DNA from 4 places in the Paenibacillus sp. FSL H7-0942 genome. Region 3 is predicted to be linked to each of the others. Evidence: riboswitches for the same ligand, from Rfam matches in the RefSeq annotation. Region 3 holds a riboswitch; each other region holds the start of a gene.
What was found. Region 3 has a riboswitch for cyclic di-AMP ahead of MHI48_RS10615 (C40 family peptidase). Riboswitches for the same ligand answer to the same signal wherever they lie in the genome.
Positions count from the first base shown of each region.

Region 1: linked by a shared signal. The riboswitch ahead of MHI48_RS07270 (hypothetical protein) and the one ahead of MHI48_RS10615 (C40 family peptidase) in region 3 are both predicted to bind cyclic di-AMP.
Region 2: linked by a shared signal. The riboswitch ahead of MHI48_RS17710 (3D domain-containing protein) and the one ahead of MHI48_RS10615 (C40 family peptidase) in region 3 are both predicted to bind cyclic di-AMP.
Region 4: linked by a shared signal. The riboswitch ahead of MHI48_RS00150 (3D domain-containing protein) and the one ahead of MHI48_RS10615 (C40 family peptidase) in region 3 are both predicted to bind cyclic di-AMP.

Region 1 is NZ_CP150279.1:1,639,823-1,643,352, reverse strand. Features, by position in the region: gene MHI48_RS07280 (Nramp family divalent metal transporter) at 1-171, shown strand, start outside; gene MHI48_RS07275 (HAD family hydrolase) at 313-996, opposite strand; gene MHI48_RS07270 (hypothetical protein) at 1,171-1,569, opposite strand; cyclic di-AMP (ydaO/yuaA leader) riboswitch at 1,685-1,860, opposite strand; gene MHI48_RS07265 (glutathione peroxidase) at 2,232-2,711, shown strand; tRNA gene MHI48_RS07260 (tRNA-Leu) at 2,858-2,940, opposite strand; gene MHI48_RS07255 (urease accessory protein UreF) at 3,385-3,530, shown strand, end outside.
Region 2 is NZ_CP150279.1:3,983,540-3,987,069, reverse strand. Features, by position in the region: gene MHI48_RS17720 (ABC transporter permease subunit) at 1-1,038, shown strand, start outside; gene MHI48_RS17715 (amino acid ABC transporter ATP-binding protein) at 1,025-1,747, shown strand; cyclic di-AMP (ydaO/yuaA leader) riboswitch at 1,966-2,160, shown strand; gene MHI48_RS17710 (3D domain-containing protein) at 2,163-2,837, shown strand; gene MHI48_RS17705 (polysaccharide deacetylase family protein) at 2,945-3,530, opposite strand, start outside.
Region 3 is NZ_CP150279.1:2,332,223-2,335,752, forward strand. Features, by position in the region: gene MHI48_RS10600 (hypothetical protein) at 74-403, shown strand; gene MHI48_RS10605 (hypothetical protein) at 523-741, shown strand; gene MHI48_RS10610 (carboxymuconolactone decarboxylase family protein) at 883-1,212, shown strand; gene MHI48_RS10615 (C40 family peptidase) at 1,286-1,750, opposite strand; cyclic di-AMP (ydaO/yuaA leader) riboswitch at 1,756-1,887, opposite strand; gene pelA (pectate lyase) at 2,306-3,268, shown strand; tRNA gene MHI48_RS10625 (tRNA-Leu) at 3,445-3,528, shown strand.
Region 4 is NZ_CP150279.1:31,768-35,297, reverse strand. Features, by position in the region: gene rnmV (ribonuclease M5) at 1-361, opposite strand, end outside; gene MHI48_RS00150 (3D domain-containing protein) at 517-1,701, opposite strand; cyclic di-AMP (ydaO/yuaA leader) riboswitch at 1,975-2,228, opposite strand; gene MHI48_RS00145 (TatD family hydrolase) at 2,470-3,240, opposite strand.

The DNA of each region.
Region 1 (3,530 bases), 690 kb from region 3:
TCGCTTCAATTGCCCTTTGCTGTAATTCCCCTGGTGATGTTCACAAGTGATAAAAAAAGCATGGGTGCATTCGCCAACAAATTGTGGCTCAAAATCATCTCATGGGTCATTGCCGCGATTATCGTTGTGCTGAATGTATATCTGATCATTCAGACGATTCGGTTATTCTAATCTCATTTTAATTGGCTAAATACTAAAAAGGCTGATCAACTCCGGTATTTTATACCCAGTTGATCAGCCTTTATTGTTGCAATACAGCAACATGTTTCCTTTTATAGTAAAACTCAAACTCCAATAAACAACCATCTGCATCTAATCCTGATTTGGTATCAGTAACGGCAAGAGTTGATCCAATGAATCAACGGTCCAATCCGCACGTTTGTCATCCGATAGTTCTGGCTGGAATCTTCCGTAACCCTGCATAATTCGAATCGTACGCATGCCCAGCTTCCGAGCAGGTATAATGTCGTTATCGATCCGATCGCCGATCATGACGGCTTCCTCCGGTTCACAACCGGCCTGCTTCAAGGCCACAGCGTATAACTCAGGGTCTGGCTTAGACACTCCTTCTTCAGCCGAACATGCCAGAACATCAACATACTTCCGCAAGCCATAGCTTTCCAGTCTCTCTTCCGTTCCAGGACTCTGATTGGCAATAATGCCAATGCGATAATGCCGTGACAACTGCTGAAGAACGGAATCCGCTGAAGGAAAAGGACGTTCAAGATCTTTTTGAAACTTCAGCTTGTCCTGAATCTGTTTCTGATGCCCCTCGTCTTCAACGAATGTGCGAATCGCCACTCTCATAGGCCATTGCTCATATTTTCGGTAACAACTCGCGAACAGTTCGCGTACCGCCTCAATTGTCACCGGATACCCCAAAGCACAAGCTTCACGGACAAACTGTCCGATAATATCATCAACCGGCTCCCATTCATCCACCAGCGTATCTCCAACATCAAAAAACAACCATTTCAATCCACCTACATCCGGCACGCCAATTCCTCCTTGTAAGCATAAAAAAGAAGACTCACCATCCTGCATGAGTCTCCTCAAACTTCCGTTTATCGATGAATCAATTTCATAATACCTTGAGTGAATTCTGAAATTGATTCTAATACATTCAATTATAACAGGCACCTTACACCTGAGCAATCAGAAGCTATGGCATTAACCATTGAGGAGAAAGCCAACTTCCCCATTGAGCGAATATACAATCCGGTCTGCGCCCATGCCCCGATAGATGCCCTTAGGATGACTCTGCTCCGTAATGACGCACAGGGATTTCGATGTCCATGAACGACAGATCTGTAAATAACGACAGGTCAGATTCAGGCTGTTTTCAAAAATAAACACGTTGCCTACGCTTCCCTGCGGCAAAAACCATTTTTGAGCTGCAGCCGTATTCATGCGAATGACATGTTCTACTCCGATTCTACGGAGTCTGCGCTCTTCCCCTGCACTGTTGGTTAGAACGGCAAACGGCATTTTTTTGTACATCAGCAATTTGATAAATTTACGTCCTGCTTCATTTGGAGCAGTCACTAAGATCATCTCAGTATCCATCATTCGTTCCTCCCTTGGCGTGAAAAGACAACAAAAAAGAAGCGTGGGGGACCAAGGCCTCCCGAACGCTTCTTAAATAACCCATGGCGAAAACACCATGAACCAGCGTACGGCTTGTTGCCTCTCCCTTTAACGCTTACGAGGTTAGCTGACGGATTCGGGCGCGAGAGTCGCCCTATTTCCGGCTGTCACCGGAAAATTCACCCCATGAATGCCCACTGTCCTGGACAGCGCATTCCGTTGGTTCCCCCGTTTCCCATTCATTAATGAATGGAAACTCAGCGATTAAAACATCGTTCGTATATCTTAAGGTAAGATCGAGCGATATTATCGTTTGTTTCGTTTTTCAAGTACAATTTAGTTTAAATTGAAATTACGTTATGAATCATACACCCGTGCCATGTCGGTGTAAAGTCCGCCCAGATCACCAAATCGGCAGATTTTTGCCAATTCCTGTCCATAATAACGCTTACAACAAAGTTATACTCTATCTATCTCTTCAAGGCTATCTAATTCTCACTCTGGCGTAAATCACTTCGCAATTCATTCACGTATTCTGCACAACTTGCCTGTTTTGATTCTTTTAACACCATATTAGTTTTGCAATATTTAATTGCAACCAATATAATAGAAGATATAAGAGTAAATAAATGGAGGCGATTTAGATGACAGTCTACGATTACAAAGTGAATACCCTTCGCGGTCAAGAAGTTGAAATGTCCGACTACCGTGACAAAGTGCTCCTGATTGTGAATACGGCAAGCTCATGCGGCCTTACCCCTCAATTCAAAGGTCTGCAAGAATTGCAAGACAAATTTCAAGATGCTCCATTTGAAGTTCTTGGTTTCCCAAGCAACCAGTTTGCACAGGAAAAAGGATCTTCCGACGATATTGCCGAGTTCTGTCAGATGAATTATGGCGTGAGCTTCCCCATGTTTGAGAAAATTGATGTGAACGGTTCAAGCGCTCACCCTCTTTTCCAACACCTTAGCACAGAAGCTCCTGGCCTGCTCGGCTCCAAAGCAATCAAATGGAATTTCACCAAATTCCTGGTGAATCAGAACGGACAGGTCATTAAACGTTATGCTCCCAAAACAACACCGGACAAGATTGAAGAAGATATCAAGAATTTGCTGCAAAAATAATACACAGGCCACCCGTAGCCGGTAGGTAGAGCAACATTCCTCCGGTAATGGATGGCCTTTTTTCAACCCAGATGTCATACTGTTCGAAAAAGACAAAAAAAGCAGCTTCCCATTAATGGAAAGCTGCTTTTTAATCGTTCATATGATGCGGTCGAGAGGACTCGAACCTCCACGGGCATACGCCCACTACCCCCTCAAGATAGCGTGTCTGCCATTCCACCACGACCGCATGTCGTAAATAATCGGCAACAGAATTGATTATACCGGGTTCAGAACTAAAAGTAAAGTATTTTTTAATACTTCTTTTTCAGCTAGGCATTTTCATCAAAAATCGCATAATCTCGTCATCATTACCCATGAACTGCATATGATTAGATTTGATCCCCTCTCTTTAGGTAAGAGCCGATCTTGTTGGTTCATTTATATATAGTCCTTCCTTATATATAGTCCTCCCTGCACTTCGCAAAATAAATAACACAATAAGTTATATAAAATAACACAAATATTAAATCCCAGATTTAATCCATTAAATTTCACGGATACTATTGACAAAAAGCGGACATTCATGGGATGATAACTATCATATAATTCGGATTTCTAAACACAAAGCAAACAAAAAGGAACATAAATGTTACTTTAAGTGACATTAAACGAACACAGGAGGCGAATGATTTTGAACCGTGGGAATAAGCTGCTCGATTATGTCAAACTGCTTGATTCCTCTATTCAGGTTGGAGGGTTCACCCATTCCTTCGGCATGGATATCCATATCAGGGAGGGTACCATTCGTAATGCTGAAGATCTCGAATCATTCATGCG
Region 2 (3,530 bases), 1.7 Mb from region 3:
ATGGCAGAACTTGAAAATGCGAAGATTGGCGTTCAGAAAGGCTCCATTCAGGAAACGATCGGACAGAGTATTCCAGGAGCGAAGCTTACTGCGCTGGATAAAATCTCGGATATCGTGCTTCAACTGCAAACAAAACGCATTGACGCGGCAATCGTTGAAGATACCGTTGCTGTAGGTTATCTGGACGATATCATTGGACTTGCTGCTGCTGTTCCGGACGAAGAGCAAGCAGAAGCGGCAATCGGGATTCGTAAAGGTAATACCGAGCTGCTAGCTGCAGTAAATGGAACACTGGAGCGACTGAAAAGCGAAGATAAAATCAATCAGATGGTGACGGACGCCAGCCTCTTGATGGCGGATAAAGCGAACAAATCACAAAATATTTTCCAAGTATTCTGGGAGTACAAAAGTTTCTATGCTACAGGTGTAGGATACACACTTCTGTTGTCTGCACTTGGGGTTATCTTCGGGGTAATTATTGGATTGATCATCTGTTTGTTCCGTTTGCATGACGCTGCAATCTTGCGCTGGATCGGTACGGCTTACGTTGAAGTGATCCGTGGCACACCGATGTTGGTACAGTTGATGATTATTTACTATGGTTTTTCCCTGAGCTTTGGCATTAACTTCACTGCACTTCAGGCAGGTATCATTACACTTTCAATCAATAGTGGTGCCTATCTGGCGGAGATTTTCCGTGCAGGTATCCAAGGTGTGGATCGTGGTCAGTTGGAGGCAGCGCGTTCATTAGGTATGGGAAGAGGCGCCGCGATGCGTTATATCATATTGCCACAAGCCTTCAAAGCTGTATTACCAGCGATCGGTAATGAATTCATAACTATCATCAAAGAATCCTCCATTATCTCCGTTATCGGTATGGTGGATATTATGTATCAGGCAAGTGTAGTCAAGAACATTACGTACCAAGGGTTGAGTCCATTTTTGATTGCAGCAGCCATCTACTTTGTAATGACGTTCATTTTGTCCAAGCTGCTGGGACGACTGGAAAGGAAGTTGAGTGCAAGTGATAGACGTTAGACAATTACACAAATCTTATGGAAATAACGATGTGCTTAAGGGCATTAACGTGACGATTGGCAAAGGTGAGGTTGTCGTGGTCATCGGTCCTTCCGGTTCAGGTAAAAGTACTTTCTTACGTTGTCTGAATCTGCTGGAACAGCCTACCTCAGGAGAGATTGATTTTGAAGGCGTGTCAATCACGGACCCCAAGCATAACATTAACGCAACTCGTGAGAAAATGGGCATGGTGTTCCAGCACTTCAACCTGTTCCCACACAAAACGGTACAGCAAAACATCACGATTGCTCCGATTAAAGTGAAGAAACAATCCACTCAGGAAGCGGAGAAAATTGCCTCTGATCTGCTTAACACCGTGGGCTTGTACGATAAAAAAGATACATTCCCGAATCAGCTGTCTGGTGGACAGAAACAGCGGATCGCCATTGCTAGAGCATTGGCCATGCAGCCGCATGTGATGCTGTTTGACGAGCCTACGTCGGCACTGGACCCTGAGATGGTCGGCGAAGTGCTGGATGTCATGAAACGTCTTGCAGAAGGCGGAATGACGATGGTCATCGTAACCCATGAGATGGGTTTCGCACGTGAAGTGGGAGACCGCATCTTGTTCATGGATGGCGGGGTTATTGTGGAAGAGGGAACACCTGATGAGGTGTTTGGAGCACCCAAAAATTCACGTACACGTGATTTTCTTGCGAAAGTACTCTAAACGATGTGATCAAATAGCGTTACTGACTTCGAGTCGGTAACGCTATTTTTTATGGATAATAATGACGTATGGATTCGGAAAAGTAACTATTCTGTTACCAAATATAAAGGAATCGGGTCAACCAAACTTTCTGAATTAACCAGTATTCTTACAAATGCTTACATGCTAAAAACCATTTGGTAAGAATTACTACAAGTTCAGGTTACAAAATTGTGATATATTGAACTCTGCCGAAACTTCCGGATAGGGAGTGCGGGGGATGTAACGATGCAGATTGTGCAGGGGGAAGATCTACAGCACACTGCTTGGGGTGAATTGGGTACATAACGTTTCAAATGTAACGAAGAACCTATAGGGTGGGCTCCTCATCCGAATCCGACAACTAACTTCGCAGGCACAATGAGGGAGGAAGACCATGATTAACAAGAAACGTATAGCCAAAACAGCAGTAGCATTAATGACAACAGCAATGCTCATTCAAGCCGTTCCGGCTCACGCCGATTCAGTTCATGTGGCCAAAGAAGGGGATACCTTCTACACCTTATCAAAACAATATGGAGTAGCACTCAACACGTTAATTAAAGCAAACAACGACATTTCGGCTTACAACATTTATGGTGGTTTGAAAATTACGATTCCCGGTAAGGCAAACAATGTAGCAGCCGCTGCGGCAACGGAGAGCAAGACCCAAGCGAAGACTGTTACTACAGCAAGCTTGGACGTCAACGCAGATAACAAAGTTGTTCAAGCCTGGGGTAAAACATTCGATTACAGCAAAGCTGTGAACGTAAAAGCAACGGCATACTCTGCAGATCCGTCTGAAAATGGAGGCTGGGGTGCAGTCGATTATTTCGGAAATGACCTTGAACTGGGTACGATTGCAGTTGATCCAAGTGTAATTCCACTTGGAACCAAAGTACTGGTAACTGGTCACAGCCATCCAGGATTGCCAAAACAGGCTTTTGTAGCCACAGCGCGGGATGTGGGCGGTGCAATCAAAGGTCACCGGATTGATATCTTTATCCCGGGTAGCAAACAGTCTGTAAGCTCATTTGGTTTTCAGGATATCGAGCTGTACATTCTGAAGTAGAGAGAAAAGAACATTTAAAATGAATTCAAACAGGGTGTCTGCCAGTCGCTAATTCGCGATTGAACAGCACCCTTTTAATATTCTCATTTATTTCTACCACGGTCATCTTAATCTTTGGCCTTGGGCAATCCCAGCATTTCGTCCAAGGTGACCAGTTCATATCCCCGATTACGTAGTTCCTCAATAATTTCAGGCAAAGCCTCAATCGTGCCGTTCAGGTTTGACCCTACACCGCCTCCAGCATGTTGCAGAACGATGGAGCCGGGTTTTACGGCAGAAAGAATGTTATCTTTCACCTGTTCCTTTGAAAGGCCTTTCCAGTCCAGGGAGTCTACGTTCCAGTTCACAATGCTATAGTGTTGTTTGGCAGCCCATCTCAGCTGTTCTTCATTAATGTCTCCATAAGGTGGCCGAATCATCTTGGGCGTATATCCTGCCAAACGTTGGATAATATCCCCGGTATGTAAAATTTGTTTGCGAAAGGCATTCATCGACAGTTTACTGAATTCAGGATGATTGTAGCTGTGATTACCAACCATATGCCCTTCCTTAACGATGCGTTTCACCAGATCCGGATGTTTCTCAGCACGACTACCCACGATGAAGAATGTAGCTCTGACATTGTATTTCTTCAATACATCCAGTACTTGTGGAGTAAATCGTGGATCAGGTACATCATCAAAAGTCAGTGCA
Region 3 (3,530 bases):
TTTTGAACTATGCCTTTGCATGACCGCCGATTTCATTTATAATGGGGTTATGTTAGGGAGAGGAGGCAACACCATGGGGAACCAACCGGCAACAGAACAATTTTTTAATGATAAGCTGGCGGAATCGAAAGTTCATTTTGAACGTGCCCTGGATTGTAAACATACGGAATTCGATGACCTTTATCCCTATATGATTGAACATCCTCAATTTTTCTGGTACAAACGCTATGTTGCCTGGTCAGAATTACTGACGATTGTAGGCTTGTGCGAAGAGTTGTCCTTCTCTTGGAAAGAACAATTTACACCGCATCAAGTGGAGTACCTTGAAGAACGTGTGATGTCCGCCAAAGTGCTTGATTTTTGGTTCGAGAAGAACGACAGCAAAGAGCACGCGCAGCGGTAACTTTCAGTCGGGACATAATTTCGAATGACATGACAGTCCAATACAGTCACGTGAGACCTAAATGACTTTTCATTTAGGTCTCTTTTTGTAAATAAATTTGAAATATAGGAGCCATGAAGATGATTAGTGATACAGAATTGGACGCCCTGCGTCTGTCAGGTGAGAAAGTTAGAGTCGTACGGGACGAGCTGGAATCGAACGACGTGAAGGGGATTGTGGTTGCCTGGGATGGCGAGCAGGTACTTATCCGTCGTCAGAATCGACGTGTCGTTAAGCTGGACCGAGGTTACAGCTATCAGCTGTTCAGCGAGCCGCGCCAGAGTCCACTTAGTGAGTAACAGCTGATAATTATGGCAGGGCCATGAGCTTTAAATGTTTGGAATTACCATGATTTCTTGGCATAATTGGCTCACTCGGGAGAGAAGATAGGTACAGTGAGGAAGATCTGTAACTATAGCCGAGAGGGTGTGCTACAAGCCATGACATTGATGAATGATAAAGTTCATGCCTACAAGGATCAGATTGGAGCATTAAGCGATGTGCTGCCAGGTGTGGTGAAGTCGTATCATGAGTTTACCGGAGAATGTTTCCAACCTGGTGTGATTGATGCGAAGACAAAACAGCTAATTGCGCTTGGCATTGGATTATTCGCCAACAATGAGGTGTGTACCTTCTACCATGTAGAAGAAGCCCGTGCTAAGGGCGCAACAGATCAGGAGATTATGGAGACCGTAGCCGTGGCTGGAGCTGTTGGAGGAGGACATGCCCTGTCTCAGGGTGCGATGCGAGTGCAGAAGGCGCTGCATTAGTAAGCAATGCAACATACATTTTTAAGTGCAAAAAAGGCATCCGGTTAATAACCGATGCCTTTTTGTATGTGAATCACATTTTACCTAGCATTTTATCATACATAAACTGTCCAGTTACCCGACGTGCTGTTACATAACGATCATTGAAGTATGGATTCGATAACTTCGTGATGCTTACACCTTTACTGCTGGAGGCATGAGCGAATTGTCCGCCGCCGATATATACACCTGTATGTGAAATGCCTTTGCCTGTTGTATTAAAGAACACCAGATCACCTGTCCGAACATTGCTCTTGGATACGGGAGTACCTGCTTTGGCTTGCTGCTGCGAAGTACGTGGCAATTCAATGCTGTATTTGTTGAAAAGATATCTCATAAAACCAGAACAGTCGAAGCCGGCTACAGTTGTGCCACCCCATTTGTAAGGAATACCTGTCATGTTGTTCACTACGGAGTTGATACTGCTTGCCTCTGTGCTTGTTGCCCCGGATGTAAATAATACAGCTGCTCCAAAAATGGAGATAATCAGTTTTTTCAAAATCAATGTTCTCCCTTCGATGCCTACGGAGTTAGCTAAGGGTTCGGTAGAAGGTTCCCTATATTTCCTATGTATAAGAATAATTCACCCAAATTGGTTCCCCCGTTTTCAAACATGAAACTCGGCAATGAATAATTAAGTTTTTGTAACTATTTGAAACTATATTGCATAAATGCGTAATTGTCAAACCCATTTAAAACCCTTCGTAATACCTCAATGTTAGCGGAATTAAGGTTTTTATATGAAAGAAGGGATCAAGTTTGGGTATCATTCATGACAAAAACGTCATTATTGGTTCGTTTAAGACGAATTTGGATAAATAAATAGGTTTGTCATGAGTTAAAAGAACTATCCCGTTATGTAGAATTAGAGAGATTATATTCATTAAGTTGCATATATTGACAAAAATCGATTTTTTGCATATTATCTGATTATCCAATCCACATATTGGATGAAAATTGATTTTATTATGCGATAAATACAAATAAAGGAGGTTTGGGGCGTATATCATACGTAAAGTAGAAGTGGAAGATTTATAAAAACGAACATAGGAGAGTGTTACATTTGAAAGCGAAGAAAATAATTACTTTTGTCCTGGCATGTACGATGGTGTTCTCAGTAGTTGGAATGGCAGTTCTCCCTGTAGGGACGGTATCTGCTGCAGATGCGTCGGGTACTACAGCGAGTATTTCTGATATTTTGAAGAACCAGCTGCCGGATGGAGGTTGGAGAAAAGATTATAAACAGACAAGTGGAGAGTGGGCAAAGTCCACGATAGACAACAAGGCTACATACTCAGAAATTAGAAGATTGGCGAAGGAATTTAAAAAGACGAATGATCCGCGTTACTCCACAGCTGCAATCAAAGGAATTAACTTTTTGATCAACATGCAGTATTCAAACGGCGGGTGGCCACAAGTTTACCAAAGCTCCGGATACCACAAGCACATCACTTACAATGATGATGCCATGATTAATGTAATGATCATGCTGGATGAAGTAGCAGCACGAAAAGGTGATTTCTCATTTATCGACAGCACACTTGCTAACCGCAGTAAAAATTCAGTTGCCAAAGGTGTGGAGGCGATTCTGAATACACAGGTCGTTTCAGGTGGTAAGCTGACAGCATGGGGACAACAACATGATTCCAGCTCTCTTAAACCAGCGAGCGCAAGAATCTACGAAGTGCCATCACTGACAGCTGGAGAGAGTGTAACGATTGTTAAATTTCTGAAAACCAGACCTGCTAACGCTAAAATTACCGCATCCATTAAAGGAGCGGAGGCTTGGTTTAACAAAGTGAAAATTACGGGTTACAAGTATGAAAGAGCTAATGGAGATAGTAAAATTATCGCTGATTCCAAAGCTGCACCAATTTGGGCACGCTTCTATGAGATCGGAACGGATAAACCAATCTTTATTGGTCGTGACGGGGTAGTTAAATACAAATTAAGTGATATTGATAAAGAAAGAAGAGGCGGTTATGCATGGTATGGCAACTGGCCTTCCAAGCTGTAATTTGTAGTATGCTTCCGTATTAATGAACCAAACTATTAGCAACAGTTAAAGGTAAGGCCCGAATCGACATGGACGTCTGATTCGGGCTTTATTGTTATTATTTTCAGTGTTGACATGATAGATTACGCATGATATATTGTTTCTTGTCGCCGATATGGATGACGAAGATACAATATGCGGTCGTGGCGGAATTGGCAGACGCGCACGGTTCAGGTCCGTGTGGGCTAACCCCCGTGGAGGTTCGAGTCCTCTCGACCGCATC
Region 4 (3,530 bases), 2.3 Mb from region 3:
CCCAATCGATCAGGCTCGGAGCACCTTCGTATGAAGTATGTACGCGCGCCAGAGCATGACGGATCGCCTCTGGTGAGGCATTCTCCACCCCAATGTCCCCTTTGCGCGTTGCATCGGCTTCCGGGATGAAGGCATGTTTGCAGCCTGGCACCTTGTTCGCGATAATTTTTCGAATGCGTTCGCCAGCATGATCCGGATCTGTCAGTACAATGACTCCCCGTCTCTCCTGAGCAAGCGCAATCCGCTTCAGAATGCGTTGGTTGATTGCTGATCCACCTGTTTCTATGGTATCGGCTTCCACGGCCCGACGGATAGCTACCGTATCGTCACGGCCTTCCACCACAATGACTTCTTTTATCATGTTCCATTTCTTCCTTTCTAACGCAAAAAGAAGAGGAATATCCTCTTCTCTGCCAAACGGCGGGGGAGACTGAATTCAGACTCCTCCGCCGCATATTCCGCATGAATCATTCATGCAACTATTTTATAGCATTCCCATTTCAAAGTAAAACGATTTTAGTTCGCTTCCGGCTTCACCGGACCGATCACGTAGACCGTCTTGCCTTTCTTACGTCCAAAATTCAGGGCATGCTTCACACTGTCATAATACACATCAATTTTGTTGCCTTTAATGGCACCGCCTGTATCTTCCGCACGACGGAATCCCAGACCTTCGATATATACCCACCAGCCAATTGGAATGACTTTGGGATCAACCGCAATGGTGCGTCCTTCCGTTACACGAGTACCGGAAGCTGTTTTAGTTCCAATGCCAGGCTCTTCGGAAGAGTAAGCAGTCATGGATACATTTTTAAGTACTTTGGAGTATTTAAAAGAAGTCCCGGATACGGTAATCACTTTGCTGCCCGAGGCAGATGTTTTCTTCGAATTCGTTGTTGTAGCCTTTTTGGTTGTTGACGTTTGAGCAGATACGGTCTGAATCTCAGGTTCCTTCACGACCGGTTTTGCTTTGGTGCCGACAGCGATCACTTTATCTACACGATTATTCGCGACAGATTTGCCGACCATTTTTTTGGAGACCAATTCTCCATCCTGAAATACCTTTTCGATATGCTGTACAATTGTGCCTTCTTTGCCGTTCACAACGACACGGTTATCCCCTTTGTACAAGCTAGGGTCAGCCGTTTTAATGACTTTGTAAGCGATCGGTTGCTCTACATCCACTGTACGCTTTGTTACGCGCACTACACGGATCTTCATCTCCGCTTTGATCGCAGTTCCAAGCGCCGGATACACTTTATCATTACTTTCAACTTGAATACCTGATTTTTGAATTGCATCTTCTACCGATGAATCGGTTGTATACAGAGTCTTGGTGTCTCCGTCTGCCGTAATGTTAACTGGAACGGCCCGCTCAATAACGATTCGGTCTCCATCTGTAATCGCCCCATTCATGGACATGGATACCTTATCGTGAGGGCTGACTGTGATCGACTGCTCCTCCAGCATTTCCTGAAGCATTCCTGTACGAGTCTCTACCACCTGAGCTTTGCCATCAATAACCAGCGAAATTTGTTTCCCGGCCTGACCGTAAACGACTAACAAGATCATGATTGTAAGCGCAATTGAGAAAATCGCGATCAATGCCATTTGACGCATGTTCTCATGCTTCCACCGCAACGCGAAAGACTTACTGGATGATCGTGACTCATGGGTCTCTTCTGGTTGGAATGTGCCCACTTCTCCGTCCTCCTTCATAGCCTCGCCGTCTAAAGTAATGCATGATGTCTTTGACGTGACTATACCAAATTTTCTACAGAACACAGATTGGACCAACATAATCCGGTTCTGCACCATGAATCAATCTTCGCAACATGATGTCATCCTCCTGAATACCTACCGTATGATGACAATATTTCTTTTATTCAAAAACAAAAAAGCCAAAGAAAGAGTGTAAGAGGAACTCTTTCGTGGCTTCCGAATGATTTTGAATATCGGAAATTCATGCACGAGGTTGCCTCTCTTTTTCCGCTTGCGAGGTTAGCTGTCGGGTTCGGGCGAAAGAGAGCCGCCCTATCTTGGGTCACCCGCTCATGGCGGACGCCCTTGAATTCACCCCGAGACCCAAAGAAGAAATCAAATACGGCTTCGCAGTTCCCTTCGCTGCTTTTGGGTCAGCGAACGTTGCGCATCGGCCAAATACACCGATGTTTAAGCCCTATTGGTTCCCCCGCTCTCCGTTAACGGAGACTCAGCGAGACTGATTCATGAAAGTAATGTTGTTTCATCGGAAAGTGTCCCTTTGTTCATCCCCCGAACATCTGTCCAATTTTCCGCACAACAATTCACTGAAAAGATGATATCCTGTTTTGATGCATGTTGTAAAGCGTTGATCAAGTACGTTTTTCTGAATATTTGGTTAAAATATTGTAATATTCTTGATTTATTTGGATCAAAGGGCAAATTACCTCCGCTTACCTGCCTTTTTCACCTCATTTGCTCGTTTTTTTAACGAATCCCAAATCGTTCCATGGCATTTTTGGTTGTTATTGCAGCAATTTCCTCCACCGAAATGCCTTTAATTTCCGCAGCTGCCTCTGCAACCAGACGTACATGCGCTGTCTCATTTCGCTTCCCACGATAAGGGTGCGGTGTCAAATATGGAGCATCTGTTTCAATGAAAAACCGGTCCATAGGAACCTTCTCCAGCACCTCTTTGGGTTGCTTTGCATTTTTGAATGTGATCGGTCCTCCGAAGGAGAGATGGAAGCCCATATCGAGGCAACTTTTTGCTGTTTCCCAGCTGCCCGAGAACGAGTGCATCACACCACCAACTTCACTCGCCTTCTCTTCACGCAAAATTCTTATGATATCCTCATGCGCATCCCGATTATGGATGACAATTGGCATGTTCACTTCACGCGCCAAAGCAATTTGTTGTCGTAATACGCGATGCTGTATTTCTTTTGGTGAAGTATCCCAGTGATAATCCAATCCAATCTCACCGATCGCAACCACTTTTTCATGCTTGCATAAAGATGCAATCCACTCCAAATCGCCCTCCTGCATTGTGATCGCATCTACAGGATGCCACCCTACAGCTGCATATATAAAGTCATATGTTTCAGCGAGTTTCATTGTGGTTGGAATTGTCTCCCGGTTAAAGCCAATGTTGATCATGCGACCAACTCCTGCATCCACAGCACGCTGAATCATGTCCTCGCGGTCCTCGTCGAATTGTGGTGCATCCAGATGTGTATGTGTGTCGAACAGCATCATGTCTGTATCTCCCTTCATGTCGAAATAACGACTATCTTCTTTTTCAAAATCCAATTTGTAAAATTCAATAATTCAATGACTCATACATAAAACATTTTGGGTATCTGTGTATTACATCATTACGTTTGTTTCTTCACAACTACAATATATAGAAGATATAAGGATATTCTGATCTATATATTGCTAATTGTGCTCATTCTGCCTGCTTGCATTTACAAAATTATGTCGATCTACATATACTCCCCATTAAAGCAGATTACTGTATCATGGAAAATAGCTCTTTTAGAAAG